2 linked regions of the Azospirillum brasilense genome follow. Each later gene encodes a partner of the first gene's protein in a complex. Links are inferred from orthologs where the notes say so. Each region holds a gene or a part of one and is shown on either strand. Other genes may lie near its edges. The genes, in order: pnp and AMK58_RS10735.

Evidence for each region.
Region 2: the proteins of pnp (region 1) and AMK58_RS10735 are in contact, whole or in part, in a cryo-EM structure (PDB 9QH0), measured with the Escherichia coli proteins. The link is inferred for Azospirillum brasilense from one-to-one orthologs.

The regions. Positions count from the first base shown.
Region 1 is NZ_CP012914.1:157,672-160,941, forward strand. The notes cover bases 1-2,963. They hold pnp (polyribonucleotide nucleotidyltransferase), read left to right. Parts: upstream 1-403; coding sequence 404-2,524; downstream 2,525-2,963. Other genes in these bases: rpsO (30S ribosomal protein S15), read left to right, coding at 1-107; AMK58_RS00785 (hypothetical protein), read left to right, coding at 2,863-2,963. Also shown: more of AMK58_RS00785, read left to right, coding at 2,964-3,270. UniProt on the Escherichia coli protein: Involved in mRNA degradation. Catalyzes the phosphorolysis of single-stranded polyribonucleotides processively in the 3'- to 5'-direction. Also involved, along with RNase II, in tRNA processing.
Region 2 is NZ_CP012914.1:2,313,725-2,317,717, reverse strand. Bases 163-3,848 are described here. They hold AMK58_RS10735 (Rne/Rng family ribonuclease), read right to left. Parts: upstream 3,537-3,848; coding sequence 363-3,536; downstream 163-362. Other genes in these bases: greB (transcription elongation factor GreB), read right to left, coding at 163-280. Outside these bases: more of greB, read right to left, coding at 1-162. UniProt on the Escherichia coli protein: Endoribonuclease that plays a central role in RNA processing and decay. Required for the maturation of 5S and 16S rRNAs and the majority of tRNAs. Also involved in the degradation of most mRNAs.

The sequences.
Region 1 (3,270 bases):
GTCTGCTGGTGATGGTCGGCCAGCGCCGCCGTCTTCTCGACTATCTCAAGAAGAAGGACAACAGCCGCTACGCCACGCTCATCGAGCGTCTGGGCCTGCGTCGCTGATTTCCAAAAGGCGTCCGTGCTGGTGACCGAACATCCGTCCCGATCCGCGCTCGACCCGCCGCACCGCGTTCCGGTGCACCGGGGAGCGTCGCGCCGGTTGGGACGTTCGGTTGTTCGCGAAGGTATGTTCTAGTCAGACGGCCGGCCCGGACCTTCCGGGACCGGCCGTTTGATTTTTTTAGCCCTTTTCGGGTTTTGCCCTTTGTTGGGTTTTCACATGCGGGGTCCGACGACCGATGACCCCGGCTTAGGCCAGCAATCCGGCGGGCCTAGGTGTCGGATGGAAGGAAGAATCCATGTTCAAGGTTTTCCGCAAAGAAATCGAATGGGGTGGACGCAAGCTGACGTTCGAGACGGGCAAGATCGCCCGTCAGGCCGACGGCGCGGTGCTGGTCACCTATGGTGAGACCACGGTCCTCTGCACGGTCGTCGGCGCCAAGTCGCCGAAGCCGGGCGTCGATTTCTTTCCGCTGACGGTCAATTACCAGGAAAAGTCCTTCGCAGCCGGCAAGATTCCCGGCGGCTTCTTCAAGCGTGAAGGCCGCCCGACGGAGAAGGAGACGCTGGTCAGCCGCCTGATCGACCGTCCCATCCGTCCGCTGTTCGCCGATGGCTTCCGCAACGAGACGCAGGTCATCTGCACCGTGCTGAGCCACGATCTGGAGAACGATCCGGACATCGTCGCGATGGTCGGCACCTCGGCCGCGCTGACGATCTCCGGCATCCCGTTCCTCGGTCCGATCGGCGCCGCCCGCGTCGGCTACGTCGACGGCCAGTATGTGCTGAACCCGACCATGGACGCCGTTGACGGTTCCGCGCTCGACCTCGTGGTCGCCGGTACCCAAGAAGGCGTGCTGATGGTCGAATCGGAAGCCAAGGAGCTGTCCGAGGAGGTCATGCTGGGCGCCGTGATGTTCGGTCACAGCGGCTTCCAGCCGGTCATCAACGCCATCATCGATCTGGCCGAAGAGTGCGCCAAGGAGCCGTGGGACCTGCCGGAGCCGGCCTACGACCGCGCCGCCCTGAAGGCGAAGCTGCGCGCGACCGTCGGCGCCGACGTGGAGGCCGCCTACACCGAGACGGTGAAGCAGGTCCGCTACGAGAAGATCGGCGCCGCTAAGGCGAAGGCGCTGGAGGCTCTGTCCGAGGCCCACGAGACCCAGGCCATCGTGACCGAGTTCAAGGAGCTTGAGGCCGACATCCTGCGCGGCGCCGTCCTGAAGACCGGCCGCCGCATCGACGGCCGCGACACCAAGACGGTCCGCCCGATCGTGTCGGAGGTCGGCGTGCTGCCGCGCGCCCACGGCTCGGCGCTGTTCACCCGCGGCGAGACGCAGGCGCTGGTCGTCACCACGCTGGGCACCAGCCAGGACGAGCAGATCATCGACGCGCTGCAGGGCGAGTACCGCGAGCATTTCATGCTCCACTACAACTTCCCTCCGTACTCGGTGGGCGAGGCCGGCCGCATGGGCTCGCCGGGCCGCCGCGAGATCGGCCACGGCAAGCTGGCGTGGCGCGCCATCCACCCGCTGCTGCCGAAGAAGGAAGACTTCCCCTACACGCTCCGCGTGGTGTCGGAAGTGACCGAGTCCAACGGCTCGTCGTCGATGGCGACGGTCTGCGGCACCTCGCTGTCGCTGATGGACGCCGGCGCCCCGCTGGCGCGCCCGGTGGCCGGCATCGCTATGGGCCTGATCAAGGAAGACGACGGCTTCGCGGTCCTGTCGGACATCCTGGGTGACGAGGATCACCTGGGCGACATGGACTTCAAGGTGGCCGGCACCGACGCGGGCATCACCGCGCTGCAGATGGACATCAAGATCACCTCGATCACCGAGGAGATCATGAAGATCGCCCTGGGCCAGGCCAAGGACGGCCGCCTGCACATCCTGGGCGAGATGTCCAAGGCCCTGACCGGCGCCCGCGAGGCGGTGAACGAGAACGCCCCGCGCATCACCGTGATCAACATCCCGAAGGAGAAGATCCGCGACGTGATCGGCTCCGGCGGCAAGGTGATCCGCGAGATCGTGGAGCAGACCGGCGCCAAGATCGACATCGAGGACGACGGCACGGTGAAGGTCGCCGCGGTGGACACCAAGGCCGCCCAGGCCGCCATCGACTGGATCAAGGGCATCGTCGCCGAGCCGGAAATGAACGTGGTCTACACCGGCAAGGTCGTGAAGGTCGTCGATTTCGGCGCCTTCGTGAACTTCCTGGGCTCGCGCGACGGCCTCGTCCACATCTCCGAACTGGCGCAGCAGCGCGTCGGCAAGGTGTCGGACGTGGTGTCGCAGGGTGACTCGGTGAAGGTGAAGGTCATCGGCTTCGACGACCGCGGCAAGGTGAAGCTGTCGATGAAGCAGGTCGATCAGGCCACCGGCGAAGACCTGACCAAGAAGGACGGCCCCGCCGCCTGACGATCAGGGTTGACCCTCCCTCGCATCAGCGGGGGAGGATGCCTCTCGCCTCCCTCTCCTGCGCAAGTGGGGGAGGGCCGGGGAGGGGGGAGGGCGCCGAAAGGCGCCTTTTTCATGCGCGCCGGCCCACCAGCCGGACCAGCCTTCCGCCGAACAGGCGGCCCGCTACCGTAGGATGATTCCTGTGCGGAGGGGCTTGCCAAGTCCCTTGCCGGCAGTTGGCCTCGAAGTTCTGCAAACAGAGTGCGTGCCAAAGCCTGTGCTGCCGCAGTCCTTCATTCCGGGCTTGCGCTGCCCTACGATCGGTATTCCCCGCTCCACGGCTCCGGTGATCCGCAATGCCCGTTTCCATTCCCGCCGACGCCACCCGTTGCCTGCATCACGGCGACGGCATGTTCCTGACGAGCGGACTGATGACGCTCGAACAGCGGTTCCTCCTGAACTGGAACGCCTTGCAGAACCGGCTGCTTTACACGCCCGGTGTCCTGGAAGGGCTGGCGGTGACCCACGGTGGCGGCAACCGCCTGACGGTCGGGAGTGGTGCGGGCTTCGACGCCGTGGGACGCTTCCTGGTGCTGCCCGGCGAGGGCGCGTCCCTGACCGTGCCCGGCGGTTCGTCCGCTTCCTGCTACATCCACCTGCTCTTCCCCGACCCGGCGCCGGTCGGAAAGGATGGAACCACCATGGATCTGGCGGCCTCCTCGCGGATCGGCGACACGGACGAGGTGCCGGACAACGGTGTGCTT
Region 2 (3,993 bases), 2.2 Mb from region 1 along the record:
GCTTGGTCAGGAAGCGGATGCGCCGGTCAATCTCACGCAGGCGCTTCTTGCCGTAGATGTAGTCGCCGTTTTCCGAACGGTCGCCGTTGCCGGCGGCCCAGGACACCACCTCGACCACCTTTGGACGCTCGACGCGCAGCAGCGAGCGCAACTCCTCCTGCATGCGCTGGAAGCCTTCGGGCGTCATGTAGTTCTTCACGCCCTTGGGCAAGGGTTTGGGATCGTCGGCCTCGTCGTCGTCGGGGGCGGAGTCGTTCTCCCGGGTGAAGGCCTTGCTCATGGTCGGGACCCTTCGCGGTTCTCAGGAAAAGGAAAAGGCGCCGCGAGGCGCCTTTTCCAGTCTTTACGGCGATGAAGCGCGCTTAGCGGCTCCACCAACCCCGGCGCGGCTTGGCCTCCGGAGCGGCGCTGGCCGGCTCATTGGACGGGGCCGGGGCCGCCGGCGCCTCGCTGACCGCCGGAGCGGGCGCCGCCTCGGCGGGAGCGTCCGCCGCGGTCTTGCGCTTGCGCGCCGGGCGCTTCTTCGGCTCCTCGGCGACCGGAGCCGCAACCGGGGCCGGAGCAGGCGCCGCCTCGGCGGGAGCGTCCGCCGCGGTCTTGCGCTTGCGCGCCGGGCGCTTCTTCGGCTCCTCGGCGACCGGGGCCGCAACCGGCGCCGGGGCAGGGGCAGGGGCGGCCTCGGCGGCTGCGGTCTTCGCCTTGCGGCTGCGCGACGGCTTGGCCGGCGGCGGAGCGGTTTCCTCCGGAGCGGCGGCCTTCGCAGCGGCCTTGGCATCCTTGGCGGCGCCCTTCGCGGCGCGCTTCGGCTTGGCGGGGGCCGCTTCCGGTTCCGCCGTTACCGCTTGGGCCGTCACCGCTTCGGCGGCCTCGGCGGCGATTGCCTTGGCGCGGCCACGGCGCGGCTTGCGGGCCGGAGCCTCCTCGACCACCGGGGCGGCTTCCTCGGCGGGACCCTCCGCGGCGGTGTCCGCGGCGGTTTCCGGAGCAGCCTCGGCGGCCACGGCGCTGGTCAGGACCCAGTCGAACTCGACCGGTTCCATGTCCGCCGGCAGTTCCGGCGGGTTGACGGCGCGGCCGGCCTCGACGGCGGTCGGGAAGGACTCGGCTTCCGCCTCGCCCTCGGTGCCGTCGGTGGGCAGACCCTCGCCGGACTCCAGGCCCTCGCGCTGGCGGGACCGCCGGCGACCACCGCGCTTGCCGCGGCGGCGCTTCTTGCGCTCGCCGTTGCCGTCGCCGTCGCCGTTCGTCTCGAAGGCGTCGGCGCCGTCTTCCGCCTCGGACGCGGCCAGGTCGGCCTCCTCATCCTCGTCGTCCTCGATGTGGGCGGGGCCGACATCGACGTCGTTGATGACGAACTCCGGAGCGTCGATCTGGGCGCGCTCGATGGCTTCCTCGTCGACCGCCGTCTCGTCGTCGGCGTCGGCAGCCTCCGCTTCGACCTCGTCGCCCTCGGTCGCCTCGTCGGACACTTCGGCGGACTCGCCGAACGGCGCGCGGCCATCCTCGCGGTCACGCCCGCGGCCACGGCGGCGGCGGCGGCGGCGGCGGCGGTCGCCCTCGCTCTCCCCGGCGGCGTCGGCGCGTTCCGCCACCTCGGCCCCGGCGACCTCGGCGGCCTCGACGACGGGCGCCTCTTCCTCGGCCTCCTCGGCCTCGGCGGCCAGGATGCGGTCGGTCTCGGCCAGGACGCGCTCGGCGCTGACCAGCGGCACGTCGTCCTCCGGCGTGCGGGCCTTCACGCGCTCAAGCCGCAGGTCCGGCGCGATCAGCGTGTCGTCGGCCTGGACCATGACGCGGAACCGGTAGCGGTCCTCGATCTTGGTCAGCTCCCCGCGCTTCTGGTTGAGGATGTAGAGGGCGATGCGGGTCGGCACGAAGACGGTGATCTCCGACGACCGCTTGCGGATGCCCTCCTCCTCGATGGCGCGCAGCACGTGCAGCGAGGCGGACTCCACCGAGCGGATGACGCCGGTGCCGGAGCAGTGCGGGCAGCGCTCGAAGTTGGTTTCCAGCAGGGACGGGCGCAGGCGCTGGCGCGACAGTTCCAGCAGGCCGAAGGCGGAGATGCGGCCGAGCTGGATGCGCGCCCGGTCGTTCTTCATCGCCTCCTTCAGGCGGCGCTCCACCGCGGCGTTGTTGCGGGGCTCCTCCATGTCGATGAAATCGATCACGATGAGGCCCGCAAGGTCACGCAGGCGGAGCTGGCGCGCCACCTCGTCGGCGGCTTCGAGGTTGGTCTTGTAGGCCGTTTCCTCGATGTTGCGCTCTCGCGTCGACTTGCCCGAGTTGACGTCGATGGAAACCAGCGCCTCGGTCGGGTTGATGACGATGTAGCCGCCGGAGCGGAGCTGCACGACCGGGCTGTGGATCGCGTCGATCTGCGTTTCCACCTGATAGCGGTGGAACAGCGGGATCGTGTCGTCCTGATACTGCATGACGCGCTTGGTGTGGCTCGGCATCATCATGCGCATGAAGTCGCGCGCGGTGTTGAAGCCGGCGCTGCCCTCCACCCAGATCTCGTCGATGTCATCGGTGTAGAGATCGCGGATCGAGCGCTTGATGAGGTTCGCCTCCTCATAGATGAGGCAGGGCGCGGAGGACTTCAGCGTCTGGACGCGGATGTCGTCCCACAGGCGCAGCAGATATTCGAGGTCGCGCTTGATTTCCTGCTTAGAGCGCTCCAGCCCCGCGGTGCGCAGGATGACCGCCATGCCTTCCGGAATGTCGAGATCGGACAGGATCTCCTTCAGGCGCTTGCGGTCGGCCGGGTTGGTGATCTTGCGGGAAATCCCGCCGCCGCGGCCCGTGTTGGGCATCAGCACGCAGTAGCGGCCGGGCAGCGACAGGTAGGTGGTCAGCGCCGCACCCTTGTTGCCGCGCTCCTCCTTGGTCACCTGGACCAGCATGACCTGCCGGCGCTTGATGACCTCCTGGATCTTGTAGCTGCGCAGCGGGCGGGCGCGGCGGCGGTGGGCCTCCTCGACCTCGTCCCCGCCGATGACGTCCGGGCTCTCGGCCGGAGCGGCGCCTTCCGGAGCCTCGTCCGAGTCCGCGGCCTCGTCCGAACCACCGTCCGAACCGGCGTCGGTGGCGAAGGCCGGGATGTCGCCTTCGAACCCGTCGCCCTCGGTCTCGGCGTAGGAGCCGGGCATCGGGGAATTTTCCTCGACCACCACATCCGGGCGGATCGGCTCGGCCATCACCGCGCCATCGGCGGCGGCCTCGGCGCGGGCCTCGGCCTGCTCCTCGAGCCGGCGCTCCTCGGCCAGCAGGGCCTCACGGTCGGCGATCGGGATGCGGTAGTAGTCGGGGTGGATTTCCGAGAAGGCGAGGAAGCCGTGGCGGTTCCCGCCATATTCCACGAAGGCCGCCTGGAGCGACGGCTCGACCCGGGTCACCTTGGCAAGGTAGATGTTGCCCTTGAGTTGCTTCCGGGTGGCGATTTCGAAGTCGAGGTCTTCGAGTCTGTTCCCATTGACCACGGCAACCCGGGTTTCCTCCGGGTGCGTGGCGTCCACCAGCATGCGCTTGGCCATACAAGATCCCCATGACGCCCCAGGCCGCCCGCGCGACGGTCAAGCCGCCGGGGCGCGTCATCGTTGTGAGCGAAGCCTGCGGAACCGGCCCCTAACCCGTCGAACGGCGCTGACGAAGCAGCCAGGACGGGTCGGGCTTCGGCCTCCGGGTAACGGCCTTGCGGCCGGCACCAGCTTCGAGGTTTCGTCCCAATCCACCGGCAACCCAGAAGCGTCACGCCCCGGACCGCGCCCGATGATGTAAATTTCGGCCGTGGGGGTCCGCGGGCGACGCCCACAGCCACTCCAAAGAGAAACCTCCCGGAAGAGTGGGCTGGTGGGTCGCGGTATGTCGCAGAGCTACCATAGACAAGCACGAAACCATGCACAACGTGGAATTCGGCGAAAGTTGCGGTCCACCGCATCCGGTTCGGCGGCATTCCGCCGGGATGGGGGCGAAGCAGGGCACTGTTGCACG